DNA from 2 places in the Micromonospora sp. NPDC006766 genome. Region 1 is predicted to be linked to the other one. Evidence: riboswitches for the same ligand, from Rfam matches in the RefSeq annotation. Region 1 holds a riboswitch; the other holds the start of a gene.
What was found. Region 1 has a riboswitch for cobalamin ahead of ABZ671_RS25150 (CbtB domain-containing protein). Riboswitches for the same ligand answer to the same signal wherever they lie in the genome.

Region 1 (8,630 bases):
AACCAGCCCGCCACCGAGATCATGCTGGCGCTCGGTTTGCAGGACCGGATGGCCGGCACCGCCTACCTCGACGACCAGGTGCTGCCCGAGTACGCCGCCGCGCACGCGAAGGTGCCGGTACTGGCCAAGGAGTACCCGTCGAAGGAGAAGCTGCTCGACATCGCGCCGGACTTCGTCTACGCCTCCTTCGCAAGCGCGTTCAGCGACGAGGGGGTCGGCGACCGCGCCGACTGGCAGAAGCTGGGCGTCGGCACGTACATCTCCGCCGCCGGCTGCCCGAAAGACACGCGACCGGCGAAGCTGACGATGGATGACGTGTTCGCCGAGATCCGTGAGATCGCCGCGATCTTCGGCGTCGGGGAGCGGGCCGAGACGCTGATCGCCGACCAGCAGCAGCGCATCGCGAAGGTGTCAGCGGGCGCGAAGGGCATGCGGGTGCTGTGGTGGGACGGCGGCACCGACGCGCCCAGTGCCGGCGCCTGCTGCGGCAGCCCGGCCATGATCATGTCCGCGGCCGGGGTCACCAACATCTTCGCCGACCTGAACGGCAGCTGGGCCGACACCAGCTGGGAGACCGTCGTCGAGCGCAACCCGGACGTCATCGTGCTCGTTGACGCGAGCTGGGACACCGCCGCCGCCAAGCAGGCGTTCCTCGAAAAGCATGCGACGCTCAAAGACCTGCCCGCCGTCAAGGACAAGCGGTACGTCGTCCTGGACTTCTCCTCTACCTCCGCAGGCGTGCGGAACGTGCTCGCCGTGGAGGCCCTGGCCCGGGGTGTCGGCGGGGTGAACAACTGACCACCGCTACCACCCGGCCGGCGCAGGCTCCGGCGCGGCCGGTCCGGGCGGTGGGCATGGTGACCGTGGTGGTCGTGCTCGCCGGTGGCCTGTTGCTGTCGGTGGGCGCGGCCGTGACGGTAGGGCCGGCGGACCTGTCGCTGGGCACCGTGTGGCTGGTCATCACCGACCACCTCGGCCTGACGAGCGCCGACGTGCCGTTGCTGCGCGACCACATCGTGTGGGAGTTGCGGCTGCCGAGGGTGCTGGGCGCCGCCGTGGTCGGGGCCGGGCTCGCCGCCTCCGGGGCGGTCATGCAGACCGTCACCCGCAACCCGCTCGCCGACCCGTACCTGTTGGGCGTCTCCTCCGGGGCGTCGCTGGGCGCCGTCGCCGTTCTGGTCCTGGGCCTCGGCGCGGGTGCGGCGGCGCTCACCGGGGGCGCGTTCGCGGGGGCACTCGCCGCGTTCGCCGTCGTGGTCGCTGCCGCCGGCCGGCGGGCGGTCCTGCGACCGACCCGGGTGGTGTTGGCCGGCGTCGCCATCGCGCAGCTGTGCTCCGCGCTGACCTCGTTCGTGATCATCTGGGTGGCCGACCCGCACGCGACCCACAGCATCACCTTCTGGCTGTCCGGCTCGCTCGCCCGCGCCGACTGGACCGCACTCGGGTGGGCGACGCCGGTGCTCGCGGCGGTGTTCGCCGTGATCCTCTGGTTTGCCCGGGCGCTCAACGCGTTCGCGTTCGGCGAAGAGGCCGCCGCCGCCCTCGGTGTTGACGTCGGGCGTGTCCGGTGGCTGCTGCTGGTCACCACGGCGCTGCTGACCGCCGTGCTGGTCGCGATCAGCGGTGCGATCGGCTTCGTCGGGCTGATGCTGCCGCACGCCGCGCGGCGGTTCACCGGCCCCGACCACCGGCGGCTCCTGCCGGTCGTCGTCCTTGCCGGAGCGATCTTTCTGATCTGGGTGGACACCGCGGCCAGGACCCTGTTCGAACCCCGTGAGCTGCCGGTGGGCGTGCTGACCGCCCTGCTCGGGGTGCCCGCGTTCGTGGTGCTGCTGCGCCGTCAGGATGGGAAAGCCTGATGCTCGACATCCGTGATGTCTCGTGGTCGGTGCCGGCCGCTCGCCTCCTCGACCGGGTGACCTGCTCGGCGCCGCGCGGCAGCCTGGTCGGCCTGCTCGGCCCGAACGGGTCCGGCAAGACCACCCTGCTGCGGGTCGTCGCAGGCTTGATCGCCCCCGGGTCCGGGACCGTGACCGTCGAGGGCGACGACGTGGCCGGGCTGCCGCGTGCCGCCGCGGCGCGGCGGATGGCCCTGCTCGCCCAGTACGCCGAGACCGACCTTGACCTGACCGCGCTGGACGTGGTGCTGCTCGGCCGGACCCCGCACCGCCGCTCCCGCTGGTCCGACAGCGACACCGACCGGGCGGCCGCCGCCGACGCCCTCGAACGCGTCGACATGACCGGATACGCGCACCGCAAGTGGCAGACGCTGTCCGGCGGGGAACGCCAACGGGTGCAGCTCGCCCGGGCCCTGGCCCAGGAGCCGCAACTGCTACTGCTCGACGAGCCCACCAACCACCTCGACATCGGCCACCAGCTGCAGCTGCTGCACCTGGTCCGCCGCAGCGGCGTCACCACCCTCGCCGCCCTGCACGACCTCAACCTGGCCGCAATGTTCTGCGACCTCGTGGTGGTGCTGCACCACGGCCGGGTCGTGGCCTCCGGACCGCCGGTCGGCGTGCTGACGCCCGCGCTGCTCGCCGACGTGTACGCCGTGGACGCCGACGTCACCGTGCACGACGGACGTCCGGTCATCACCTACCGGGCGCCGGCAGCATGAACGTTCTGCTCGTCTCACGCGGGGCGACCCACCACGGCGGCCACGACGCGATCCACCGCCTCGCCGCGGCCGCCGCCGAGGCCACCGGCGTACCGGTGCGAGCGTGTTTCCTCGACGGCGCCGAGCCGTCCCTGCACGCAGCCCTCGATGCCGTACCGGCGCAGGGCGAAGTCCTGCTCGTGGCCACGCACGTACCGCCAGACCGGTACCTCGACACCTGGATCCGCCGCGCGGTCGCCCACTGGCGCACCACACGGGACCGGCAGACACGAATCCTTGTCGCCGCGCCGCTGGCGGCGCAGCCCGCGCTGGTCACAGCAGTCACCGATGCCATCACCGGCGACCACACCACGGTCGACGGCAACCCCGGACCGTTCCGCAGCCCGGCCTGGTCACAGATCACCCGACACCGCCGGCACGTGCTGGTCTGCCGCGGGCCGCGCTGCACCGCATACGGTGCCGAGCACGTCGCCGCCGCCCTCGGCAAACGCCTGACGGAGCATGGCCTCGGCGACGACGACGTCCTGGTCACCGCGACCGGCTGCCTGTTCCCGTGCAACCTCGGCCCGCTCGTCGTCGTGTATCCCGACGACATCTGGTACGAACACGTCGACGCCGACCTCGCCGTCCGTATCGCCGACGAGCACCTGCGCGACGGCATGCCGGTTGACGGCAGACGCCCACGCGACTCGTGAATGTGCCGCCATCGGCTCGATCCGGGACAGGGGGAGCGGCGAACAGAGCCACTACTGGCAAGCCAGCGGACCCGCTATCATCCGCACCGTCCAGCGTCCGGAGCCACCGCGCAGAACGGTCCCGGTGAGCGGCGCGATGTCGATCCGCCAGAACGAGGCAGGTGCGGCGCCTATCGCGTTCACGATCAGGGCACGGATCACCATCGGGTGGGTGACCGCGACGAGCGTCCGCACGGTGCCGGGCAAGGCGCCAAGCCAGCGGCCAGTCCGGTCGAGCAGGTCGTGCAGAGACTCGCCGCCGTGCGGTGCTGCGGCCGCGTTGGTCAACCAGGCCGCAACCGCGTCCGGTTCCGCAGCCGCGACATCGTCCAGCATACGACCGGCCCAGCGGCCGAGGTCGGCGTCGCGGAGCATCTCGTCGATGGCCGGCGCAAGCCCGAGCGCGGCGGCGGTCTGCACACAGCGCAGCGCCGGCCCGCACCGGACCTCGTCGGCGCGGGGCAGCACGTTGGCGAGCGCCACCGCGTCGGCCAGACCGTGCGGGTCAAGCGGCTCGTTCTGTGGAAAGGCGGCAGCCCTGGTGGCCGCGGTGGGTGCGTGGCTGACCAGTACCAGGCGACTGCTCATACCAGCTGACCTCCGTGCCTCGCCACCGTCGGTTTCCTCCGAGTGCTCTACAGATCCGGTTTCGTTCCGCACGTTGACACTCCTGCCTCGTCAGCCGTACCGTCCGGGGCACAGCGTGATGGCAGGAGGAAGCCGGTGAGATGCCGGCACGGTCGCGCCACTGTAACCGGTTGTGGGCCCAACCCACCTGGCCGGGAGTCAGACCCTCCCCGTCGCCGAAACCCGCTATGGGACGCGTGATCCCGAGGAGGTTCTTGTCATGTCTGACGTGTCACTGCCCACCCCCGCCGCCGTTTCCCTACCGGCCGCCATTCCGCTGCGCCAGATCCTGCCCTGGGCGATCTTCGGCGCGATCCTCGCGGCTGTGCTGCTGTACTTCGTCGGCGTGGAACAGGGTGTGTTCTCGCTGTTCTCCGGCGCAACGGTGCATGAGTTCGTGCACGACGGCCGCCACCTGCTCGGCTTCCCCTGCCACTGAGCCTGGCAGGAGTTTCTATGTTGTCCGCACGCTCGCTACTTGTTCGCGGCATGCTCGTCGGCCTTGCCGCCGGTGCCGTCACCTTCCTGTTCGCCACGTTCTTTGGTGAAGGCCCGGTCGGTCAGGCCATCGATTTCGAGTCCATGCATGCCGCCGCGCACGGCGAAGGCGACGAGCACGAACTGTTCAGCCGCACCGTGCAGAGCACCGTCGGCCTGGGCACCGCCACGCTGGTGTACGGCGTCGCGCTCGGCGGCCTGTTCGCCCTTGTCTTCGCTGTCGCGTACGGCCGGATCGGTCGTTTCAGCCCCCGCGCGACCGCCGCGCTCGTCGCGCTCGGCGGCTTCCTGACCGTCGCGTTCGTACCCTTTCTCAAGTACCCCGCCAACCCGCCGGCCACCGGCGACCCGGACAGCCTGGGCGAACGAACCGGCCTGCATTTCCTCATGATCGTGATCGCGGTCGCGGTCGGGCTCCTCGCCCTGTATTTCGGGCGCTGGCTGCATCCCCGCTACGGCACGTGGAACGCCACCATCGCGGCCGTCGGCGCGTTCGTCGTACTCATCGCCATCATCCAGATGGCCCTCCCGGCAATCAACGAGATCCCCGAAGGCTTCCCCGCCTCCGTACTCTGGGAGTTCCGGCTCGCCTCGCTCGGCACCCAGCTCGCCACCTGGACCGTCCTGGGACTGCTCTTCGGCGTGGTCGCCGGACCTCGCATGCGCCGGCGTGCGGCCACGACGGAGGAGGCGGCGGTCGGCGTCGGCCGTTGAGCCGTAACGCGCGACCCGACGCGATCGTGATGCTGCAGTGATTGTTGGTGGTGCCCGCCTCGCTCAAGCTGCCGAGGCGGGCACCGGCCGTGGTGGGGGGCGCTCCGGGCTTGTGGCGCGAGGGTAGGCCCGACCCCGACCATCCCGGAACTCGCCCCGCCGATGGAAGTGAACGGTATGCAGGTGTTTTCTGAGCGACGGGTGCTCATCCTCGGCGGCACCGCCGAGGCACGGGCCCTCGCCGCCCTGCTCGTCGACCAGCCGGCGACGAGGGTGATCTCCTCACTGGCCGGGCGGGTCGCCGATCCCCGCCTACCGGTGGGTGAGGTACGTGTCGGCGGGTTCGGCGGCGCCAGCGGCCTGGCGCGGTGGCTCACCACGCACCGCATCGACGCCGTCGTGGACGCGACCCACCCGTACGCGGCCCGGATGCGGGCCGCCGCGGTCGACGCCGCCGCCACCGCCGGCGTGGCCCATCTACGGCTGGAACGACCGGGCTGGACAGCCCAGCAGGGCGACCGGTGGCACCGCGTACCCGATGTGGACGCCGCGGCGCGGATGCTGCCGAGGCTCGGGCGACGGGTGCTGTTGACCACCGGCCGGCAGAGCATCTCGGCGTTCCTGCCGCTGACCGGACTGTGGATCCTCGCCCGGGTCGTCGACGCGCCGGCGGAGCCGATCCCCGCCCACGTCCGGCTGTTGCGCAGTCGCGGCCCCTACACCCTTGAGGGCGAACTGGAGTTGATGCGTACCCACCGCATCGACGTGCTGGTGACCAAGGACAGCGGGGGCCCGCTCACGGAAGCGAAACTCGCGGCCGCACGCCGCCTCGAGCTCCCGGTGCTGATGATCGAGCGTCCCGCACCCGTCGCCTCCTCGACGGCGGTGGCCACGGTCGAGGAGGCGATGGACTGGCTGTCCGCCCTGCCGACTCAGCCGGGATAGGTACGCGGAGTCCAGACCACGGTGGACCCGTCGCCCCTCGTGCTGACCTGGGTCGTCGACGAGCCGACGATGAGCAGGCAGCGCATGTCCACCGTCTCCGGATCGAGCTCGGCCAGCGTGGTGACGGTGATCGTCTCACCGACACGACCGACGTCGCGGGCGACCACCACGGGTGTCTTCGCGTCGCGGTGGCGCGCCAGCACGTCGCGGGCGGCGCCGACCTGCCAGCGGCGGCTGGCCGAGGCCGGGTTGTAGAGTGCCAGGACCAGGTCGGCTGCGGCGGCCGCCGCGAGCCGGGCCTCGATGACCGGCCACGGCTTGAGCCGGTCGGAGAGCGACATCACCGCGAAGTCGTGGCCGAGCGGTGCGCCGATCCGGCTCGCCGCGGCCTGCGCCGCAGTGAGGCCGGGCAGGACCCGCACGGGGACATCCGCGAACCGCTCGTGCGCGGTGGCCACCTCGTAGACGGCGCTGGCCATGGCGAAAACTCCGGGATCACCGGAGGAGACGACCACCACCCGGGCGCCGGCGAGCGCGAGTTCCAGGGCGTGCGCGGCCCGTTCGGTCTCCACCTGGTTGCCTGAGGTGTGCCGCTGCTGGCCCGGGCGCACCGGCACGCGGTCGACGTAGGGGCCGTAGCCGACCAGGTGCTCGGCCTCGCGCAGCGCCCGCGCCACCTCCGGGGTCAGCCACCGGGGTCCGGCCGGGCCGAGGCCGACGACCACGACTTCCCCCGCTTGCCCCGGGGTCGGGGCCGGCGACTCGTCCCGGGCGGCCGCGCTGGTCGGGCTGGGCAGCAGGGCCAGCGAGAAATACGGCACCTCATCGGCCGGCACCTCGGCCAAGGGAGCCTGCCGTCCCCGCTGCGAGGTGGCCCGCTCCACATACCACGTCTCGGGCAGCCGGCCGGCGTCCTCGACGGCGGCGCGGACGTTGTCGAAGGTGCGGCCCAGCTTGAGCACTGCGGCGGCGTCGGTGTCGGCGAGCCGCCGGGCGAGTTCCTCGGCGGGCAGCGTACCGGGCAGGATGGTCAGCACCTCGTCGCGTTCGACCAGGGGCCGGCCGAGCACGGCGGAGGCGGCGCTGACCGACGTGACACCGGGCACCACCTCGGCGGGGAACCGGTGGGCGAGACGCTCGTGCAGGTACATGTAGGAGCCGTAGAACATCGGGTCGCCGGCGCAGAGCACCACGACGTCGCGGCCGGCGGCGAGATGGACGGCCAGCCGCTCGGCGCTGTCGTCGTAGAACTGGCGGATGACGCCCTCGTAGCCGGCCGGGTCGTCGGTGCCCTCGGTGGTGACCGGGTAGACCAACGGCTCGTGAAGCTGATGCTCGCGCAACAGGCCAGCGGCGATGGTACGGGCGATGCTGCGGCCGTGCCGGGCCGAGTAGTAGGCGATCACCTCGGCCTCGGCGATCAGCCGGGCGGCCTTGACCGTCAGCAGTTCCGGGTCGCCGGGTCCCACGCCGACGCCATAGAGCGTGCCGGGCTGCGTCATCGTCACTCCACCTCGCTCGCGATGCCGTTCACGGCCGCCGCGGTGACGGCGCTGCCGCCACGGCGACCGTGCACGACCAGGTACGGGATCCCCGCCGGGTGTGCGGCGAGGGCCTGCTTGGACTCGGCCGCGCCGATGAACCCGACGGGCACCCCCACGATGGCGGCCGGTCGGCCGACGCCCTCGTCGATCATCTCGAGCAGCCGGAACAGTGAGGTGGGGGCGTTGCCGATCGCCACCACCGCTCCGTCGAGCCGGTCCCGCCACAGTTGCATCGCGGCGGCGCTGCGCGTGGTGCCGAGATCCCGCGCCAGGTCCGGCACCGCCGGGTCGCGCAGCGTGCAGAGCACCTCGTTGTCGGCGGGCAGCCGGCTGCGGGTGATGCCGGCTGCGACCATCGCCGCGTCGCACAGCACCGGCGCGCCCGCCTTCAGTGCCGCGTGGCCCGCGGCGACCACCTCGGGGTGCGCGTCCACGTCGTTGACCAGGTCGACCATGCCGCAGGCGTGGATCATCCGGACCACCACCCGGGACACGTCGGCGGGGAACCGGGACAGGTCGGCCTCGGCGCGGATGGTGGCGAACGAGCGGCGGTAGATCTCCGCGCCGTCGCGGACGTAGTCGTAGCTCATCGAGGTCTCCGTGCCTGTGCCACCCGCTCGGGCAGCGGGCCGTGATGATCATCCCCACGGGGACTCGCGACACGGTAACCGGTGCCGGTGGCCACGGCGACGGCGGCCGGGCCGGGCGGACGCCCGCAGCAGCGGTCGCAACCGGCCCAGTGCAGCGGAAGCGCACCGGCAGCGGGCGGGCCTGTGGCGGTGAGGGCGGCCGTGGCGTCGGCGCGCACGTCGGCCAGGGCGCTGCCGCAGCCTGGCCGGCCGGTGCAGGCGGTCACCCCCACCCAGGGCGATGCCGGATCGACGACGAGCCCGACCTCGGCCAGCCGGGGCGCCGTCACTGTGGGCGGCCCGGGCACGACGATCGTGC
Region 2 (21,206 bases), on a different contig from region 1:
GGAGCTGGCCGAGTTCAACGGCGAAGACGACCACGTGCACCTGCTCGTGCGCTACCCGCCGAAGCTGGCCATCTCCACGCTCGTCAGCTCACTCAAAGGCGTGTCCGCCCACTACCTGCGTAAAGAATTCACCGGGCGGATCAACCGGCACATCATGCACGGCCACCTGTGGTCACCGTCGTACTTCGCCGCCTCCTGTGGCGGGGCACCACTGGAGATCGTCAAGCAGTACATCGCCAACCAGAAACGTCCAGGCCCGTGACGCGATTCCTCCCGGCCCTAAACGGCCGGGATTCCTCGCTAAACCTTGTTGACGAGTTGGATCACGGCGACCACGACGAGACCGGCGCCGAACAGAGTGATGCCGCCAGCCGCGAGGACGGGGGCTACGCGGCTGGCCAGCCGCAGCACGGTACGCGACTGCGCGCCGCGGACGACCAGGGAGCTGCCGGCGACCGCGAGGAGGCCGACGCCGAAGAGCACGACGGCCATCCCGAGGCCGAACGTCAGGACGAGCAGTAGGGCAAATCCGGCGCGGCCGAGAAACAGCCCGGTCGCCAGCACGAGGAAGGCGGCCGGAGAGGGGGTGAGCCCGCCGGACATGCCGAGCAGGAGCAGTCCGGGACGCCTGCCGTGGTCGTGCTCGTGCTCATGGCCGTGGCCGTGGCCGTGATGGTGGCCGTGGCTGTGGCCGTGATGGTGGCTGTGGCTGTGGCCGAGCAGGTGCCGGCGCACCATCCACAGGCCGGTGGCCAGGACGATCACGCCGGCGCCGAGCTGCAGCCAACTCGTGAGTTCCTGCATCCGGACGACGTCGGACAGGGACAGGAACGTCCATGCCACGCCGATCACCAGCACGGAGACCGTGTGCATGACGGCCACCGAGCCGCCCAGCCAGGCGGCGTCGCGGATCCGGCCGCGCGAGCCGACGAGGTACGCGGCGGCCAGGCTCTTGCCGTGCCCGGGCGCCACCGCGTGTCCGGCGCCCGCGAGAAAGGCGAGGGCGAACGCCAGCGGCGGCACACCCGGCGAGTGGATGAGATCCTCTAGCCGGTCCGACAGGGACGCGAGGTAGGCGGTGACGTCGTTCATGCCACGGTCCTCCGGCGACGCGACCGCCGCCACATGATCAGCATCGCGACCAGCAGTGCACCGCCGGTGACGGCGGCGATCTGGGCGGCGGCGCTGCGGCCGAGGCTGCTGCTGCCCGCCGCCGGCGTGCCGGCGAGGACCCAGTCGTGGGAGTCCTCGCCCGAGCCGTACACCGCGCGCTGGCCGTGCGGACCGGTGGCCAGAGCACGGTACGCGGGGTGGAGATCAGTCAGCATCCGGACCGCGACCGTGACCATGCCGACCGACCCTGGGCACGTGTAGTCGACGGTCGCGCCGATCCGGGCTAGGGACTTCGGCGGCTCGACGGCGCCGAGGCACGATCGCTCGCGGTCGGTGACCGTGATCTGCTTGAGCAGGTAGGCCGCGAACTCCTCGGATGAGCCGATCACGGCGGCGTCCGTGTGCCGATAGTCGATCGCGCCGTCCGCCAGGACGCGGTCTTGCGGCAGCAGGCCGAGCGAAACCCCGAGCAGGGTCAGGTCGTCGGGGCCGCCGACGTGCCACCGCACGCGCACGACCTCGGGTCGCTGCTGGTCGCGTGCGATGGTCACGGTCTGCGGATCGCCGAACGGATGCGCCGCCGCCGGGGCGGGTGCGGCCGTGATCGAGCCGGTGACGGCGCAGGCCGCCAGCGCGACAGCTCGCGCCGCGTCGCGCCGACGCCGAAGTCCGAATGATGACAAGGAAAGGCTCCAGATCCTGCCGTGACGGGAGTCGGCCTCACCTTGTCGACTGTTGGGAAACGCGCAGGTCCGAGGCAGTGTGTGGCGCGGAACGGTGACGTGAACAGTCAGTTGATCAGTCTCGAGGGCGGCAGCGTCGGTGCCACCGGCACGAGGTCGGCGTCCGAGTGCGCCAGGATTGCCGTGGGAGTGTCCGCGACCGCGCACACCGACCGGGCCGGGAAGGTCCTGGCCGATCTTCCCGGCCCCGGTGAGGCGCCCGTTCCTCGTCAGCCGACCGACCCTGCCGGCCTTCGGTTCGGGCCGAGGTGCCGGGCGTACGCGCCGGTGGTGAAGAACGCGGGCAGGTCCTCGCCGAGCGCGGTGTCCTCGACGATCCGCGCGGCCTGCTCGGCGCGGTCACGGTGGCCGCCCACGCGGCCCGCCACCAGGGCGGCCAACTCCTCGGCGAGGATGGATCGAACCAGGTCGTCGGTGACGCAGCCGCCGCCGGCCAGGGGAGTGCGGTGGTGCAGCCACTGCCAGACCTGGCAGCGGGCGATCTCGGCGGTCGCCGCGTCCTCCATCAGGTTCGACAGGGCGACCGCGCCGACGCCGCCGAGCCAGGCGTCGATGTAGCGCAGCGCGACCGCGATGTTGGACCGCAGCCCCGTGGTGGTGACCTGGCCCGGGGTCTTGTCGACGGCGAGCAGGTCGGCGGCGGTGACGCTGACGTCGTCCCGGAGCCGGTCGAGCTGGTGTGGGTGCTCGCTCAGCACGGCGTCGAACTCCTCCCGGCAGGTTTCGACGAGACCCGGGTGGGCGACCCAGGAGCCGTCGAACCCGTCGCCGGCCTCCCGCCGCTTGTCCGCCCGCACCCGACCGAGGGCCACCTCGTTGACCTCGGGCTCCCGGCTGGGGATGAACGCGGCCATCCCGCCGATCGCGTGCGCGCCGCGCCGGTGGCAGGTCGCCACCAGCAGCTCGGTGTACGCGCGCATGAACGGCACCGACATGGTGACCTCGGACCGGTCCGGCAGGACGAAGTCCGGCCACTGCCCGAAGTTCTTGATCACGCTGAAGATGTAGTCCCACCGTCCGGCGTTCAGTCCCGCCGAGTGCTCGCGCAGCTCGTACAGGATCTCCTCCATCTCGAAGGCGGCGGTGATCGTCTCGATCAGCGTGGTGGCCCGGATGGTGCCCTGCGGCAGGCCGAGGTACCGCTGGGCGAAGACGAAGATGTCATTCCACAGCCGCGCCTCGCGGTGACTTTCGAGCTTGGCCAGATAGAAGTACGGTCCGGCGCCGGCGTCGAGCTGCCGCCGGGCGCAGTGGAACAGGTAGAGCCCGAAGTCGACCAGGCTGGCGGAGATCGGCCGACCGTCGACCGCGATGCCCTTCTCCACGAGGTGCCAGCCGCGCGGCCGGACCACGATCGTGGCCAGCTCGTCGCCGAGGGCGTACCGCTTGCCGCGTGGGTCGGTGAAGTCGATCCGCCGATCCAGCGCGTCGATCAGGTTGAGCTGACCGGCGATGACATTGTGCCAGGTGGGAGCGGTGGCGTCCTCGAAGTCGGCGAGCCACACCTTCGCCCCCGAGTTGAGGGCGTTGACCGTCATCCTGCGGTCGGTCGGTCCGGTGATCTCCACCCGCCGGTCGACCAGGCCGGGGGCCGGCGGCGCGACCCGCCAGGTGAGGTCGGCGCGGATCGCGGCGGTCTCCGGGAGGAAGTCGGGCAGTTGACCGGTGGCGTACCGGTCGCGGCGGGCCCGGCGGGTGTCCAGCAGGGCGACCCGGCGAGCGGCGAATTCGCTGTCCAGCGCGACCAGGAAGTCCAGCGCCTCGGCGGTGAGGACTTCGTCGAATCGTTCGGCCAGCGGGCCGATGACCTCGTACCTCACGCGAACTGCTCCTGCTCGGTCGAGCCGCGCAGCGCGGTGGTCTCCGCGGCCGGGTTGAGCACGGTGCTGATCAGGTCGAAGTAGCCGGTGCCCACCTCGCGCTGGTGCTTGACGGCGGTGTAGCCGTTCGCCTCGGCGGCGAACTCCCGCTCCTGCAGCGCCACGTAGGCGGACATTCCGTCGGTGGCGTACCCACGGGCCAGGTCGAACATCGAGTAGTTGAGGGCGTGGAAGCCGGCCAGCGTGATGAACTGGAACTTGTAGCCCATGTGGCCGAGCTCCCGCTGGAACTTGGCGACGGTCGCGTCGTCGAGGTGCTTACGCCAGTTGAACGACGGCGAACAGTTGTAGGCGAGCAGCTGGTCCGGGTACTGGTCCTTGATCGCCTCGGCGAACCGACGGGCGACCTCCAGGTCCGGGGTGGAGGTCTCCATCCAGAGCAGATCGGCGTGCGAGGCGTAGGCCAGGCCGCGGGCGATGCACGGCTCGATGCCGCTGCGTACCCGGTAGAAGCCCTCGGCGGTCCGCTCGCCGGTGACGAACGGACGGTCCCGCTCGTCCACGTCGGTGGTGAGCAGGGTGGCGGCCTGCGCGTCGGTGCGGGCGATGACCACCGAGGGCACGCCGGCGACGTCGGCGGCGAGCCGCGCCGCCTCGAGGGTACGGATGTGCTGGCCGGTGGGGACGAGTACCTTCCCGCCGAGGTGGCCGCACTTCTTCTCGGCGGCGAGCTGGTCCTCCCAGTGCACCCCGGCGGCGCCGGCCGCGATCATCGCGGTCATCAGCTCGTAGGCGTTGAGTGGGCCGCCGAACCCGGCCTCGGCGTCGGCGACGATCGGCGCCAGCCAGCCGATTCCCTCGGTGTCACCCTCGGCGGTGCTGATCTGGGCGGCGCGCAGCAGGGCGTTGTTGATCCGGCGCACCACCGCGGGCACCGAGTTGGCGGGGTAGAGGCTCTGGTCGGGGTAGGTGTGTCCGGCGAGGTTGGCGTCGGCGGCCACCTGCCAGCCGGAGAGGTAGATCGCCTTCAGGCCGGCGCGGACCATCTGCACGGCCTGGTTGCCGGTGAGCGCGCCCAGGGCGTGGATGTAGTCCTCGCTGTGCAGCAGCTGCCACAGCCGGTCGGCGCCGTGCCGGGCCAGCGTGTGTTCCTCCTGGATCGCCCCGCGTAGGCGCACCACGTCCTCGGCCCGGTAGCTGCGCCGCACTCCCTGCCAGCGTGGACTGGTCTCCCACTCGGTACGCAACTGCTCAGCGGCGTTCTGCATGGTCTGGTCCCCTCGAATGTCGGTGACGCCGGCATTTCGGACGTGCCCGTGGCGGCGTCGACTCGATGCCGGTCCGGCGTGCTGCCAACGGTCACACGGCGTCGGCGGCAGGTCGAGGGACGGAAAAGGCCAAGTTCTGAGAATTTCCCGCCCCTTTTTGCGAAGTTGCGAACCGCTATATTTTCTTTCTGCAAATAGTGCCGGACCAGCGAAGACCAGCAGGGAGGTGAGGGCGATCGCCAAGATCTTCGCGGGTGCCCGACTGCGCCGGATGCGCGAAGACCGCGCTCTCAGCCAGTCGCACCTGGCCCGCCTGCTGAACATCTCGCCCAGCTATCTCAACCAGATCGAACACGACTCCCGGCCGCTGACCGTCCCGGTGCTCATGCGCATCACCGAGGTGTTCGGCGTCGACTCGGCCGTCTTCGCCCCGCGGGACACCCCGAGGCTGGTCGCCGGGTTGCGCGAGGCGCTCCCCGGGCGGGCGGGCATCGCCGATCTCACCGAACTCGCCACCCGGCTGCCCGACGTCGCCGAGGCTGTCATCGACCTGCACCGCCGGTACCGGCAAACAGACGAGCAACTCGCCGAACTGCTCGGCGATCGCGAGACGATCGGCCGCAGCCCGCACGACCAGGTGACCGAGTTCTTCTACCGACGGCAGAACTACGTACCGGATCTGGACGAGGCGGCGGAGCGGCTGGCCGTGGCCATCGGATTCCGCCGAGGCGAGGTCCGCGCCGCGCTACAGGACCGGCTCGCCCATCGGCACGGCATTCTCGTCCGCCGCGACGACGCCGCCCTGCTCGGCGACGAACTGCACCGCTATCGCCCGCAGACCCGCACCCTGCACCTGTCGGCGTCGCTGCGAGCCGGGCAGGAGGCCATGCGGATGGCGGCGCAAATCGCGCTACTGGAGTTCGCCGACCTGATCGACGAGATCGTGGAGGAGGAACGGTACGACGAAACCCAGACCCAGATCCTCACCCGGGTCGGGTTGGCGAACTACTTCGCCGCCGCGCTGCTCCTGCCGTACGAGCAGTTCCTGACCGCGGCGGAGCAGCGCCGGTACGACATCGACCTGCTCACCCAGCACTTCGCGATGGGCTGGGAGACGGTGTGTCACCGGCTCAGTACGCTGCAACGCCCCCGCGCGCGTGGGGTGCCGTTCTCGTTCGTCCGGGTCGACCGGGCCGGCAACATGTCCAAACGCCAGTCCGCCACCGGCTTCCCGTTCTCCCACACCGGCGGCACCTGCCCGCTGTGGAACGTCTACGAGGCGTTCAGCTCACCCGGCCGGGTCGTCGTGCAGGTCGCCGCCATGCCCGACGGGCAACGCTACCTGTGGACCGCCCGCACCATCACCCGCCACCACGGCGGCTACAACCAGCCCGGCAAGGTTTACGCGATCGGCCTGGGCTGCGAGACCCGCCACGCCAACCGGTTGGTCTACTCCGCCGGGATGGACCTGCACGCGGCCGACGCCGCCACCCCGATCGGCCCCGGCTGCAAGACCTGCGAGCGGATGACCTGCCCGCAGCGGGCCGCCGCGCCGATCAGCCGCCAACTCGACCTGGACGAGAACCGGAGCACCTTCATCCCGTACCCGTTGAAGGGCTGAGCCGAGCCCGGCGCCGGGCGGGACGCGCCGCGATCGTGGGCGGCTCCGACGGGGTGGCGGTACGGCCGGAGACCTCGATCTCCGGCCGTCCACCCCCGACCGTCGGTCAGAAGTCGTCGTCGAAGGTGACCCTCCCGGTCACCCCGACCTGGTACGCCGACACCCGCCGCTCGAAGAAGTTCGACAGTTCCTGCACGTCCTGCAGCTCCATGAACGCGAACGGGTTCGCCGAACCGTAGCGGGGTGCGATGCCGAGGTGGACGAGCCGGCGATCGGCCACGTGCTGCAGGTATTCGCGCATGTCGGCCAGCGACAGCCCGGATACGCCCTGCTCGAGGAGGTCCTCGGCGAACTGGACCTCGCATTCGACCGCCTCGGCGAGCATCTCGGTGACCTGCCGTTCCAGTTCGGCGTCGAACAGGTCCGGCTCCTCCCGCCGGACGGTGTCCACCACATCGAACGCGAACGCCATGTGCATCGATTCGTCGCGGAACACCCAGTTGGTGCCGGAGGCGAGCCCGTTGAGCAGACCCCGCGAACGCAGGAAGTAGACGTAGGCGAAGGCGCCGTAGAAGAACAACCCCTCGATGCATGTGGCGAAGCAGATGAGGTTGAGCAGGAACGCCCGACGGTCGTCCCGGGTCCTCAGCTCGCGCAGTTCAAAGATTGAGTCGATCCAGCGGAAGCAGAACTCTGCCTTGCGCCGGATGGAGGGAATGTTCTCGATGGCGGCGAACGCGGCGAACCGTTCCTCCTCGTCGGGTACGTAGGTGTCGAGCAGGTTCAGGTAGAACTGGACGTGCACCGCCTCCTCGAACAGCTGCCGGGACAGGTAGAGCCGGCCCTCCGGGGAGTTGACGTGCTGGTAGAGGTTGAGCACCAGGTTGTTGGCGACAATGGTGTCGCCGGTGGCGAAGAAGGCGACCAGCCGGGACACCAGGTGCCGTTCGGCCGGGGTGAGCCGGGCCAGGTCGGCCAGGTCGGCGTGCAGGTCCACCTCCTCGACGGTCCAGGTGTTCTTGATGGCGTCTTTGAAGCGGTCGAAGAAGTGCGGGTAGCGCATCGGTCGCAGGGTCAGGTCCATGCCGGGGTCGAGCAGCAGGTGCCGTTCGCCGGTGCTGGCGGCGCGGGAATTGGGGATCGTGGTCACTGGCAGGCCTCGCAGCTTTCGGGGTTTTCCAGGGAGCAGGCCAATGCCTCGTCGTCGCTCACCGCGACGATCGGCGTGCTTGCCGGGGAGACGGCGACGGTGGCCTGCTGGATGCGGGTCGCGGGACGCGAGCGCAGGTAGTAGGTGGTCTTCAGCCCGGACTTCCAGGCATACAGGTACATCGACGACAGCTTGCCGATGGTCGGCGCGCTCAGGAACAGGTTCAGCGACTGCGACTGGTCGATGTACGGCGCGCGGGCGGCGGCCAGGTCAATCAATGCCCGCTGCGGTAGTTCCCACGCGGTGCGGAACAACTCGCGCACGTCGGCGGGCAGTCCGGTAATGCCCTGCACCGATCCGTCGGCGCGTTTGATCTGCTCCCGGATCGCCGGCGTCCACAGCCCGCGCGTCTTCAGCTCACGTACCAGGTAGGTGTTGATCTGGAGGAACTCGCCGGACATGGTTTCGCGCTTGAACAGGTTCGACACCTGCGGCTCGATGCACTCGTAGCAGCCGGCGATCGAGGCGATGGTGGCGGTCGGGGCGATGGCGACCAGCAGCGAGTTGCGCAGCCCGTGGGCGGCGATCCGCGTCCGCAGCGCGGTCCACCGCTGCACCTGGGTCGGTTCGGCACCCCACAGGTCCGGGTGTAGCTGGCCCTGCGCGGCCCGGGTGTCGGCGTACGCGGGATGCGGGCCGAACCGCTCGGCGAGGCCGGCGGAGGTCTCCAACGCGGTCAGGAAGACCTCCTCCTGCACCCGAGTCGACAGCTCGCGAGCCTCCACCGAGTCGAACGGCAGTCGCAGGGTGAAGAACGCGTCCTGCAGGCCCATCAGGCCGAGCCCGACCGGCCGCCAGCGGGGGTTCGACGCCGCCGCCTGCTCGGCCGGGTAGTAGTTGATGTCGATCACCCGGTCGAGGAACACCACCGCGGTACGCACGGTCGCCCGCAGCTTCTCCCAGTCGACCCCGTCGGGGGTGACGTGGGCGCCGAGGTTGACCGAGCCGAGGTTGCAGACCGCGGTCTCGGCGTCGTTGTTGACCTCGAGGATCTCGGTGCACAGGTTCGACAGGTGGATGGTGTTGCCCGGCGTCCCGGTCTGGTTGGACAGCCGGTTCGACGGATCCTTGAAGGTCATCCACCCATTGCCGGTCTGCGCCAGGGTGCGCATCATCCGCCCGTACAGGTCCCGGGCCTTGACCGTCTTGACGGCCTTCTTCTCCGCGGCCCGGTACGCCTCGTCGAACTCCTCGCCGTACAGGTCGGGGAGCTGCGGCGCGTCGGACGGGTCGATCAGCGACCAGTCGCCGTCCGCCTCGACCCGGCGCATGAACTCGTCCGGGATCCAGTTGGCCAGGTTCAGGTTGTGCGTCCGCCGGGAATCCTCGCCGGTATTGTCCCGCAGCTCCAGGAACTCCTCGATGTCCGGATGCCACGGCTCCAGGTAGACACACGCCGCGCCCTTGCGCCGGCCGCCCTGGTTGACCGCCGCCACCCCGGCGTCCAGCGTCTTCAGGAACGGGACGATGCCGTTGGACCGGCCGTTCGTGCCCCGGATCAGCGCGCCCCGGCCGCGGACCCGCGACCAGGCGATGCCGATGCCGCCGGAGAACTTCGACAGCCTCGCCACCTGGTGGTACCGCTCGTAGATCGAGTCCAGCTCGTCGCGGGGCGAGTCGACCAGGAAGCACGACGACATCTGGGTGTGCCGGGTGCCCGAGTTGAACAGCGTCGGCGAACTCGGCAGGTACGCCAGCGACGACATCAACCGGTAGAAGCCGATCACTTCGCCCGGCGTCTCGGACAACCCGCAGGCCACCCGCAGCAGCCAGTACTGCGGCGTCTCCACCACCAACCGCGAATCGGGATGCCGCAGCAGGTAACGGTCCGCGACGGTACGCAGCCCGAAGTACTCGAACCGCAGATCACCGACCGGGTCCACCGCGTCGTCGAGCTTGCGGGCGTTACGGGCCACGAACGCGGCGGTCTCGTCGCCGATCAGCCCGAGACCGTGGGCGTACCGGATGGACTGGCTGAAGCTCGCCACGCCCTGCCCGCGAACCTCCTTGTCCACGTACGCGGCCAGTAACCGCGCCGCCAGCCTGGAGTACTGCGGCTCCTCACCGATCAACTCCGCCGCTGTCTGAATCGACAGCTTGTCCAGTTCGGCGGTGGTCGCCCCGTCGTAGAGGCCACTGATCGTTTTCGTGGCGACCTGCAGCGGGTCCACCTCGTCCAGGTCGGCCACCCACCGCTCGACCGCCCTGACAATCTTGTTGACGTCCACCGGCTCGGTGTCGCCGTTGCGTTTGCGGACCCGCATCGCATGCCAGCGCTGCTCCGGCACCGTCTGATCGGCCGCAGCCTGCTCCTGCTTCGCCGTCACGTCCCCTCCTCACGCCTGTCGACGAGGTCGACGGACGCGCAGGAGAACGCCACTGTTCGCCTGGATGGCGTGCCTGCCGTGGCCGGCGGGCTGATGGCGTCAGCCGTCCCGCGCGGCCTCCGACCGCCGCACGCGGCGCGTGCGGCGCGCTGGCAGGTCTTCGGACTCGCGGGCGCGACCGGTTACGGTCGCCTACTGGCCGTCGCTTCCCAGACCTCACGGTCCAGTGCTTGGTGACGGCTGTCGTTCCCACTCACCGCTGCGGGGCAGTCCCGGACTCGCACCGGGTTCCCTCTTGCCTCGACCACCCACCCGGGCGGTCGAACCAGCTGCGTGAGACACCATATATGGCGCCACCGGCGATGGGGTAATACAAGATGTCGTGTCAGCGTGTCGACTTCGTCTCATCGTCGCGGGGCAGCCGGCCCCCGTCGTTGACCATCCGCTAGTCAGGGTGAAAGGAACCCGGTGATCGAAAAGAGGCGATCAGCGGGGTCGACGACGGCGGCCAGCACCGCGCCGGGCACGAGGGCCGGGTCGTCGGCCCGGATCGTGTCCGCCTCGAACGTGGCGAACCCGGGCCCACTGATCCGCAGGTGGAGTTCCAGCCCCGGGTCCTCTCCGTCCAGATGGTTCGCCACCGCGGGAATCTCCGCCGTCGCGGCGACACCGGCGGCGGACAGCCGACGCGCGTCACGGCGCGAGCGGGTGACCAGCCGCCAGCCGAAGACGCCGAAACCGACACCGACGATCGTCACCAGTACGTCACCGGCGAGTAGGCCCCAGAAGTCCGTGGGCGACTGCACTGGGTCTCGCGTCAGCGCGGCGGCGAGCAGGACCGGCCCGGGCAGGCAGATTGCCAGGAACGCCAGTCGGCAGAGCAGCGCGCCGATCGGACCGATGCGCGCTTCCGCCTCCCGGGGGGTTTTCAACACCTCGCACCCTACTAGTGCCAACGCCGTTCAGTTAGGCGGTTCGGTGACCTGTCAAGGCGTGTCGAGGGATGCAAAGCAGCGGAGCTCCGGTAGAGAGGGTTGTCACTCCAAGACACCCCGAAACCAGGAGCTCCGCTGTCCGGACAGATTGCCATAACGCGTACGACGATGGTGGCGGCGGGCCGGTTCGCGCCGGGCCATCTGGGCGAGTTGACCCAGCTGGTGCCGTTCGAGATGGTTGATGACGCACTCCGACGTACCGGTGCGGTGCAGTCGCGGGTTCGGTTGCTGCCCTCACGGGTGGTGGTCTACCTGCTGCTGGCCGGCTGCTTGTTCGCCGAGTTGGGCTACGGGCAGGTCTGGCATCGGCTGACCGCTGGTCTGCATGGCCTGGCCGTGGCTGCGCCGACGGCCAGCGCGCTGCGTCAGGCCCGGCAACGGCTCGGGGTGGCGCCTCTGCGGGCGTTGTTCGACCTGCTGCGTGGCCCGGCCGCGACGACTGCGGCCGGGGCGGTGTCCTGGCGCGGGCTGCTGGTCTGCGCTGTGGACGGCACGCTGATGAGCGTGGCCGACAGCGCCGCGAACCTCACCACCTTCGTCAAGCAGCGCTGCAACCACGGCGCGGGCGGTTACCCCACCGTCCGGGTCCTGGCCCTGGTGGCCTGCGGGACCCGCAGCGTCATCGACGCGGTCTTCGGCCCGGCCAGCACTGGCGAGACCGGGTACGCGGCACGGTTGGCGGGGAGTCTCCGGCCGGGGATGTTGCTGCTGGCCGACCGAAACTTCGCCGCCGCGGATCTGCTGGCCCGACTGGCTGCCGGCGGCGCGGACCTGCTGGTGCGATGCAAGTCCGGCCGGCGGCTACCGGTGCGGGCCCGCTACCGCGACGGCTCCTACCTGTCCCAACTCGGCAGCCTGCCTGTCCGCGTCGTCGAGGCCGAGATCAGCATCGTCACCAGCGCCGGCGCTCGGACCGGCACCTACCGTCTGGTCACCACCCTGCTCGACCACCGCCGCTACCCGGCCGGCGAGCTGATCACCCTCTACCACCAGCGGTGGGAGATCGAGACCGTCTACCTGGAACTGAAATCCACCATCCTCGGCGGGCGGGTGCTACGCGCCCGTACCCCGACCGGGATCGACCAGGAGATCTACGCCCTGCTGGTCACCTATCAGGTGCTCCGCACCGCCATGGTCGACGCCACCGACAGCGTCCCCGGACTCGACCCCGACCGGGCCAGCTTCACCATCGCCCTACACACCGCCCGCGACCAGGTCATCCAGGCCGCCAGCATCATCGCCGACACGATCATCGACCTCGTCGGCGCGATCGGACGAAGGATCCTGACCGCACTCATGCCCGACCGACGCGTACGCACCAAGCCCCGCATCGTCAAACGTGCCATCTCCAAGTACAACGCCCGCGGCCCGGACATCGACCGCACCACCTACAAAGCCACCATCGAGATCAACATCCTCGACACCGGCCCTTGACGACCGACCGAACCGCCTAACTGAACGGCGTTGCTACTAGTGCAGCGCACCAGCGCCGTCCGCGTAGCTTGGCGAGCAGGGTAAGGCGGCTGGAGTGCCAGGGGTAAGCCTGAGGGGCCTTGGGGGATAGCCCCCGGTTGAAGTCGGGGGATTTCCGGATCGTCTCAGCGACCCCGTCGCCCCAATAATCATCCACATGCCAGAGAGGCCCAGGTTCACCGTCGTCATCCCGTGCTTCAACGAGGCCGGCTATCTCACCGACGCTCTCCTCTCCCTGCAGAAGCAGGACTTCGACGGAGTGTGCGAGGTCATCGTCGTTGACAACAACTGCACGGACGAGACCGCGGACATCGCTCGCGACCTCGGCGCGCGAGTGGTGGCCGAGCCGACGCCCGGGGTGTGCGACGCCCGCCAGCGAGGCACAGAGGCGGCGCGCGGTGAGATCATCGTCTCCACCGACGCCGATACGGTCCACAGCCGTGATTGGCTCAGCCGCATCGACGCGCGGTTCCGCAGCGATGGCCGCGTCGTCGCGGTCGTCGGCCCTTGCCGGTACGACGACGGCCCAAGGTGGGGCCCGATCTACAGCCGGATGTTGTTCGGGGCCGTCAACGGCGTCTACCGACTGACCGGCCGCGCCGTTTACGCGAGCGCGACAAACATCGCTTTCCGCCGCGAGGCCTGGACGGGCTACGACACCAGCCTGACCCAGGGCGGCGACGAACTCGACCAACTGCGCCGGCTACGGCAGAAGGGCCGGGTCGTCTACGACCATGACAACCCGACCCGCACGTCAGGTCGGAGGCTCAGCCGCGGGATCGCGTACAACGTGTTCGTGACCCTGCCTGTGCACTACCTGCTGACCTATGCCGTGAACCGGATCGCGAAGCGGCGTGTGCTGGGATCGGCGCCGGCGTTCCGCGACCACGCGGGGTCGTTCGAGGTAGCCGTGGCGGCCGGCCGTCAGGAGGCGCGGTGACCGTCCTGATCGGGCTGTTGCTGCTGGCCATCGGTGCGGCGTACTGGCTGCTGATGTCGCCGTTCGCCCCGTCTTCGCGCGACTACCCCTACCGCGGCGCGTCCACCGAACGACGGGTGGCGTTGACGTTTGACGACGGCCCGAACGAGCCGTACACCTCACAGATCCTCGATATCCTGGCAGCACGAGGCATCCGGGCGACCTTCTTCTATGTCGGACAGTGCGTCGAGCGTCACCCCGGGGTCGCCCTACGCGCGATCGACGCCGGTCATGTCCTGGGCAACCATTCACTGAGCCATCGGTTCGGCACATACCTGCGGCCGCGAGCGTACGAGCGGGAGGTGGAGCAGACCCAGCACATCCTGGCGCGGGTCACCGGCCGCACCCCAGCGCTGGCCCGCACACCGTGGCTGTGGCGCCAGCCGGCCCTGCTGCGGATGTTGCGCCGAAGCGGCCTGCACCCGGTTGCCGGCGAGTTCGGCCATGCGCTGGAGGTGTTCCAGCCGTCCGGCGTACGGATGGCCCGTCGCGCCATCGCCAAGACGCGCCCTGGCTCGATTCTCATCTTTCACGACGGGTTCGACGGCCGGGGTGGCAACCGCGCCGAGACGGTCGTAGCGGTGCGGGAGACGATCGATGGGCTGCTGGCCCGAGGCTACCGGTTCGTGACGGTGGACGAGCTGCTCGGCGTGTCGGCGTACCAGGCGTAGACCTTCCGAGAGGCTCCTTCTGCGCATCGCCGTCACGGCGGGCGGGTCGAGATGGTCGATCGTCAAAAAGTTCCGGGGTCACGGCAACGTTTGCTGGGGTCGAGAGCGTAAGTAGTGGCCGTGAGATTGAGACCGAGGGTGCGGGTGGCTGATGCACGATCGCGAGGATAAGGAGGTGACAGCCTTTGTGCGGGCACGTTACGGATCACTGCTCCGGACGGCCTTCCTGCTGTGCGGAGACCGAGGGAAAGCAGAGGACCTGGTCCAGACGACGTTGGCCAAGACGGTTGTGGCGTGGCCTCGACTGCAACGCTCAGAAGGCGTCGATCACTACGTCCGGCGCATTCTAGTCAACACCTTCGTGTCCTGGAGGCGGCGCCGATCCTGGTGGGAACAGCCCTTGGGTCGGCTGGTGGACAGTCAGGCGCGCGACGAGTACGTGGGGGTGGAACAGCGGGACTTGCTCCGCCGGGCGTTGGACGGGCTGCCAGCACGGCAGCGTGCCGCCGTCGTACTGCGCTTCTACGAGGACCTGTCCGAGCAGGACACGGCGCACGTGATGGGCTGTTCGGTTGGCACGGTCAAGAGTCTTTCATCAAGGGGTCTGCAGACTCTGCGTAAGCAGTGGGTTGAGGCCGACGCTGTTGCCGATCAAGAGGTGCGCTATGCATAACACGACCGAGTTGCGTGACGGCCTGGCGGATCTGGCCGAGTCGGTGATACCGGCCGAGGGCTATGAAGGCAAGGTCATGCGGCGGGCAGACCGGCGTCGCGGGCGGCAGCGTATCGCCGCCGGAGCCGCGGCCGCAATGTGCTTGGCGGTGCTGGTGACGATGTTTCGGGTTGTCGGCTTCGGGTCCACACCGCAACTCGCTGCCTTGCCCCCGGATGGCCCGTTTCTGGGCTGGTCCCCGGTGGGAGACGTGGACGCTGGCCTGGTACGTGAGGCCACCAGCGTCTGGGACCGTACCAACTCGGCAGGCCCGCACACTGATGTTCGGGCCCTTGTCGCGACGCGCCATCCACGCCTGCGCTCGACGGTGGTCGTTCTACAGGGATACGACAAACAGGGCGACCCGCGGTTGGCGTTCTTCACCGGCGATTCCGGTGCGGCGGACGCCTTGCGGATGCGGGTTGATCGGCCGGCGCCCGACCCGGTGAAGACTCAGGTGATAAGTCTGGTCAGTCCTCGGTTGTCCGGAGCCGCCGGCGTGGTTAGTAATGACATCTTTGGCACCATTGCCATTGCCATCGCCATGCCGGGCGTGACAGCGGTGCGGCTGTCGAGCACCGCGATCGATCATGACATGATACAAGAACCGGACGGACCTACCAGCCGCCTTGTTGTAAAAGAATTGCCGATCGCTGCGACCGCGCAGACGACGACGATCGCGGGGTTCATCAAGCCGAAGCGACCGTTCGCCAGCGCCACGAAGGTGTTCGAGGTACCTGGTGAGGACGGTGTGGACGGCGACGCGCGGGCCGTACCCGCTGAGGTAGTCGGCAGGACCGGCCAACAGGTAATCGTGGCGTTCCCGAAGGATCAGGGAGTCCGGCAGGGGCAACTAGCCGTCGTCGCCGAAGGCTTGGTCGGACGCGTAACGGCAGTCGATGACGTCCGCGGCGAAGCCACTATCGACCTCATTACCAGCACCGGATTCGCCGGCCAGGTGTACACGAACATCAGTAATGTTCCGGGTTCCGTACGCGGCACCGGCGGAAAGCTAGTCATGGAAAGCATTCCCGCAGACGGTGACGTTTACCAGACCAACCGTGTCTTGATGCCGGATCCGTCCCAACACAGCAATGAGGTTGGCGCTGTCACGATCGGGCGAGCGTCCGCGGACAAGGCAGCAGGCGCGACCACGGTGGAGCTTACGCCAACGGCCGACCTTGCCAACCTGACTAGATTGTCGATCATGACGCCATCCGCCCCCTGACGGCGGCCCGCCGACGGCAAGGATGCGCGGAGGCGACTCGCCTCCGCGCATCCTCAACAGGTCTGCAGGTCAGTAGTGGACCGAGCCGCTGCCGGAAGCCCTTGCGACGTCAGCGGGGGCGTTATTCGTAGAGTAATAGATGAAGTGCATAGTTTTGTTCGTCGGAACGTTCGACCAGCACCAGGTACGCATTACGCCGTCAGTGGGAACGGTGATAGTCCCGCCCGCTGAAAGGTCAACCTTAAACTCATGATGCTTCCCCTGGGGGTAATCCCACGTGGCTTTGATGTCCTTGCAGAAACTCGTCCGCGCGGATTGGAAGTCTCGTCCGGGCCAGTTATGCACTCCACTAAATGTGTAGGAGTACGGAATTGTGTCCACCGCGAAAGGAGTCACTCCCGTCGTGACCGTGGGGCCGTCCTGAGTGTAGTGGTCGATCGGGCCCTGAAGCTTGGGCATCTCCCCGGTAACCGTCATGGTCACGTTCGGCGGCAGCGACGCCCACACGGCAGCATTGTTCGCCTCGATCTCGGCGGCACTAACCGTCGGTTTCACCTGCTCGCCGCCGGCCGCTTCGGTCTTAGGTGCCGCTTGAGCCGGAGCAGCCAATAGCAGCAATCCTGTAGTCACGGCACCGACGATTCCAAGAGACCGCTTCACCAACGAATGTGACACTCTGTCATCCTCCCGTGCGATTTGGGTGATGGCTCGATCTTGCAAGAATCGAGCCATCACCACAAGAGCGATGACGGTCTATCCTGGTGCGGCTTCTCACCAGCATTGGGTCAACGCGCCCGGCTGACACGTGGTATATCGCCAGGAGGCACAACAACGCCACAGCCCGTCAGGCAGTGACGTCTCTGCGCGAGCGGGCGCTTCCTGCTCTGTGGCACGTCAGACGGGCGTGAGGCGGCCGGCCTCGGCGTGGGCGCGGAGGGTGTCGAGGTGTTGCCGGCTGGGCGCTGCCGTGAGGGTGGCGATGCGGTGTCGGACGAAGGATGCCAACAGCCGCCCCGCGCGTGGATCGCCACGCATGGCATGCCAGTCGTACGCGTTCAGCGCCGCTCGCCTTCATCTCGCCTTCCCCTGAGTGTGCGGCGTACACCTTACGAAAGCAGCGTAGGTGTGCGCCGTACACCCGCCAAGGTGGTCAGGGTTCAATCGCCGCTGACAGGCGAGGACGAGTTGACATCCCTCGTCACGGGTCCTCGGTGCCGGTGCAGGAGTTGGCAGCCACCTGGCGCGGGCAGCGACCGGTCCCTGGAGGCCGTCTTGTGGCCGCTGTCCGGGCGGACGGGGCTATCGTGCTGGCGTGCACATCCGTTTTGACGTCCCAGCCGATCCCGCCTACCCAGGCCGCGTGGCCGCTGCGCTCAGCAGCGTTCGGCTACGCAAGTACGGTTATATCGGCGCGGTGCTGGCTGCGGTCGGGGTGATCGGTTTCGCCGTCTCGCGGGGGTCCGCGCGGGGCGACCAGATCTCGTCGCTGTGGCTGGCGATGGTCGTGGGTGGCCTGCTGTCGATGCTGTATCCGCCGTGGGTGCGGTGGCGCGCCCGGCGCCGCTCCAGTCGCTACGCTGTCGAGGGCGCCTACGACATCACCGACGACAACATCATGATGCGCAGCGGCTCGGAGTCCGGCGGTATCGCCTGGGACGGGGTCGCCCAGGTCAGGGACACCCCTGAATTCTGGATCGTGTACGTCGGCCGGATGCCGGCGACCGTGATCCCACGCCGCTTGATGGCCGCCGAGGACGCCGAGACGTTGCGAGCCTATATGGCCAGACGGGGGCTGCTCCAGCGCCGGTGAACCCATCTGCCGAGGTATAGTCACCGCCGGCCATGCCCCCCGGTTGGCTACCATTCGGCTGTGGTGGACTTCGATGCGTTGGCCTGCGTGTCCTCCGTGTGGCAGCGGCAGAGCGTCTGGTCGGGGGCGGCCCGGAACGCGAAGCGTCGGATCACCCTGGCCCGTGGGGCCGTGGCTGCGCTCACCGTCACCGCGGCTGTCGCCGGCACCGCAGCCGCGCGGCTGGCCGGGGCCGCGCCGCTTGCCGGCCGGGCACTGGCGCTCGTCGCAGCCGTCGCGTTGCTGCTGGTCCCGCTGGCGACCCGGCGGGCGTCCCGCGAGGCCGTGCGGATCTGGACCCGGCTGCGCTCCGTCTCCGAGGCGTTGAAGGCGGAGGTCTATCAGTACCTCGCAGGGACCGGCCCCTTCACCGGCACCGACCGGGACGCTGTTCTGCTCCGTCGGTTCAACCGTCTCATGGACGACGCCGGCGACCTGCTCGCGGTCACGCTCGACGTCGCGCCGGCTGACCGGCCGCTGCCGCTGGTCACGGACCCGGCCACCTATCTTGCGGAACGGGTACGCCGTGAGGTCGACGACTACTATCTGCCGGCGGCGCATCGGGCGGGCCGCGCTGCGGCGCGGATCGGGTACGCCGTGACCACGCTGACCGTGGTCGCCGCCCTGCTGTTGGCGGTGGTCGGGGTGTTCGGCGACGGTCTGGGCCTGACCGCCTGGGTGGGTGTGGCGGCGTCGGTGACCACGGCGCTGATCGGCTACGCCACCGCCCAGCGGTACGAGCAGCAGCAGATCGAGTACGCCCGAACCGCCGACCAGTTGACCCGGCTGCGGCTCACCCGGGAACGCGGACTCGGCTGGACCGACGACGACGCCTTCGTGGCCGAGGCCGAGCGGATCATCTCGCTGTCCAATGAGGGATGGATGGCGAAGATGATTGAGGAAGATGGCGTAGTGCGGCAGTGACATCACCCGTTGTTGCATATAGGATCGCCAATAATGACGACTATCAGTGAATGGGTATTCGTCCGTCCTCGACGCAATGGGGGAGCCGACGTGGATAGCACCGTAAGCCAGCCCGATCTGATCCCGGCGCCGCTGAGCGACATTCGGGATACGCCGCTCGGCCGGATCTCGCTCGACCGGGCCCGCACCGTGGCCCGTGTCGACGACCGCAGGGCGGAGCAGCCGGCGCGGGTCGATGTCGCATCCTTCGGCTCAGCAATCTGATCCCACCGCGCCGCACTTCGCGCCGGCGACGCCGGTCACCCCGCTGAGCCAGTTCGTTCTCAAGCTGACCAGCCGCTGTGACCTCGCGTGCGACCACTGCTACGTCTACGAGCATCCGGACCAGTCGTGGCAACGCCAGCCGCGGGTGATGGCGCCAACCACGGTGGAAGCCGCCGCACTGCGCATCGCCGAGCACGCTGCCGCGCACCGGCTGGCCCTGGTCCGGGTGATCCTGCACGGCGGCGAGCCCCTGCTCGCCGGTGCCGACCGGCTCGACGCGACCGCCGGCACCCTGCGCCGGGTCATTGGGCCGGTCACCCGGTTGGACCTGCGGATGCAGTCCAACGGCGTGCTGCTCACCCAGGCGATCTGCGACGTGTTGGTCGCCCACGACGTCAAGGTGGGGATCTCTCTCGACGGCGGTCGGGCAGCCAACGACCGGCACCGCCGCTACGCCAACGGTGCGAGCAGTCACGACCGGGTGCTGCGGGCCCTGTCGTTGCTGCGTCGCCCGGCCAACCGCGCCAGCTACGCAGGCATTCTCTGCACGGTTGACCTCGCCAACGACCCGATCCAGGTCTACGAGGCGTTGCTCGCCGAGGAGCCGCCGCGAATCGACTTCCTGCTGCCGCACGCCAACTGGGACCGGCCGCCACACCGCCCGGACGGAGCCGCCACGCCGTACGCGGACTGGCTGCTGGCCATCTATCGGCGCTGGTCCGCGGACGGGCGTCCGGTGCCGATCCGGCTGCTGGAGTCCCTGCTCGCCACCGCCGCAGGCGGCGCCACCGGTACGGAAGCGGTCGGGCTGGGCCCGGCCGACCTGGTCGTCATCGAGACCGACGGCACCTTCGAGCAGGTGGACTCCCTCAAGTCCGCCTTTCACGGGGCCGCGGCCACCGGCCTCGACATCTTTCGGCACCGGGTCGACGACGCAGCGGTCCATCCGGGCATCGCGGTACGCCAGTCCGGCCTGGCCGGTCTCTGCGCCACCTGCCAGGCCTGTCCGGTGGTCCGGCGATGCGGCGGCGGCCTCTTCCCCCACCGATACCAGTCGGGTAGCGGCTTCGACAACCCGTCGGTCTACTGCACTGACCTGGCGGAACTCGTCCGATCCACGGCGGCACCACACCGGCAGGTGCCGGCCCGGCGGGCCGACGTGCTGAGTCCGGCCGTCCTCGACGACCTCGGCGCCGGGCAGGGCAGCGCGGAGTCGCTCCGGCAGCTGGCTTCCGTCCACGCCGGCGTCGTCCGCGCTCTCGTCGTCGCGCTCAGTCCGGCGGCGGCCGGCGACCCGCTGGCGGCGGACGGGTGGGATCTCCTCGTCGAGCTCGACCTCGCCGCGCCCGGCGCGGTCCGCGCCGTGCTCGGTCACCCGTTCGTCCGTCACTGGGCGCAGCGGTGCCGAGCCGGAGCGGCCGACGAGCTGCCTCACCTCGCCTCGATCGCGGCCGCCGCCGCGGTCCACGCCGGAGCCGATGCCGAACTCGCCGTCCCTGTCCGCGACGGCGCGATCCACCTGCCCACCCTCGGTGCGATCGCCGTCAGCGCGGCCGGCGATCAGGCTCGGTTGTCCATTTCGGATGGAGCCTTCGAGGTGCAGGTGGCTGGCCGACGCGTCCGGGTCCGGCCTGACCTGCCGGAGAAGCCCGACGGGTGGCAGCCGGTGTGGCAGGCCTGCCCCGCCGGTCGGCCCGTCCTGCTGGAGGACACCGACCCCTACCGCGACTGCTACGACCTGCCGGTGGAGTCCCGGCTCGGCGCGGCCGTCGCCGCCCGATGGCGTGCCCAGGTGGAGGAGGCGGTCAGCTGGATCGACACCGAGGCCGCCGGCTATGCCGGCGGAATCCACACGCTGCTGCGCGCCGTGGTTCCGCTTCGCCCCGACCCGACCGGTCGGTCCCGCAGCGCCGCCGCCCGCTGCGCGTTCGGTGCGGTCGCCATCGCGCCGGTGGCCGACGCCGAGGCGCTCGCGGTCCTGCTCGTCCACGAGGTGCAGCACCTCAAGC

Region 2: another riboswitch for cobalamin. It lies ahead of ABZ671_RS23830 (ribonucleoside-diphosphate reductase subunit alpha); the one in region 1 lies ahead of ABZ671_RS25150 (CbtB domain-containing protein).

The regions. Positions count from the first base shown of each region.
Region 1 covers NZ_JBEYIX010000041.1:43,719-52,348, reverse strand. Annotated here, with positions in the region: gene ABZ671_RS25175 (ABC transporter substrate-binding protein) at 1-798, shown strand, start outside; gene ABZ671_RS25170 (iron chelate uptake ABC transporter family permease subunit) at 855-1,859, shown strand; gene ABZ671_RS25165 (ABC transporter ATP-binding protein) at 1,859-2,620, shown strand; gene ABZ671_RS25160 ((2Fe-2S) ferredoxin domain-containing protein) at 2,617-3,315, shown strand; gene ABZ671_RS25155 (histidine phosphatase family protein) at 3,367-3,942, opposite strand; cobalamin riboswitch at 4,032-4,169, shown strand; gene ABZ671_RS25150 (CbtB domain-containing protein) at 4,202-4,420, shown strand; gene ABZ671_RS25145 (CbtA family protein) at 4,438-5,193, shown strand; gene ABZ671_RS25140 (cobalt-precorrin-6A reductase) at 5,377-6,138, shown strand; gene ABZ671_RS25135 (precorrin-2 C(20)-methyltransferase) at 6,126-7,640, opposite strand; gene ABZ671_RS25130 (precorrin-8X methylmutase) at 7,643-8,272, opposite strand; gene ABZ671_RS25125 (precorrin-3B synthase) at 8,269-8,630, opposite strand, start outside.
Region 2 covers NZ_JBEYIX010000036.1:27,005-48,210, reverse strand. Annotated here, with positions in the region: gene tnpA (IS200/IS605 family transposase) at 1-262, shown strand, start outside; gene ABZ671_RS23860 (cobalt transporter) at 301-1,092, opposite strand; gene ABZ671_RS23855 (hypothetical protein) at 1,089-1,796, opposite strand; gene aceB (malate synthase A) at 2,066-3,676, opposite strand; gene aceA (isocitrate lyase) at 3,673-4,944, opposite strand; gene ABZ671_RS23840 (short-chain fatty acyl-CoA regulator family protein) at 5,171-6,565, shown strand; gene ABZ671_RS23835 (ribonucleotide-diphosphate reductase subunit beta) at 6,672-7,649, opposite strand; gene ABZ671_RS23830 (ribonucleoside-diphosphate reductase subunit alpha) at 7,712-10,102, opposite strand; cobalamin riboswitch at 10,236-10,447, opposite strand; gene ABZ671_RS23825 (hypothetical protein) at 10,552-11,037, opposite strand; gene ABZ671_RS23820 (IS4 family transposase) at 11,206-12,531, shown strand; gene ABZ671_RS23815 (glycosyltransferase family A protein) at 12,728-13,510, shown strand; gene ABZ671_RS23810 (polysaccharide deacetylase family protein) at 13,507-14,220, shown strand; gene ABZ671_RS23805 (SigE family RNA polymerase sigma factor) at 14,372-14,893, shown strand; gene ABZ671_RS23800 (rod shape-determining protein MreC) at 14,886-16,160, shown strand; gene ABZ671_RS23795 (hypothetical protein) at 16,230-16,790, opposite strand; partial or broken gene ABZ671_RS23790 (NAD(P)-dependent alcohol dehydrogenase) at 17,058-17,174, opposite strand; gene ABZ671_RS23785 (YcxB family protein) at 17,473-17,970, shown strand; gene ABZ671_RS23780 (DUF4231 domain-containing protein) at 18,031-18,933, shown strand; gene ABZ671_RS23775 (FXSXX-COOH protein) at 19,024-19,197, shown strand; gene ABZ671_RS23770 (FxsB family cyclophane-forming radical SAM/SPASM peptide maturase) at 19,169-21,206, shown strand, end outside.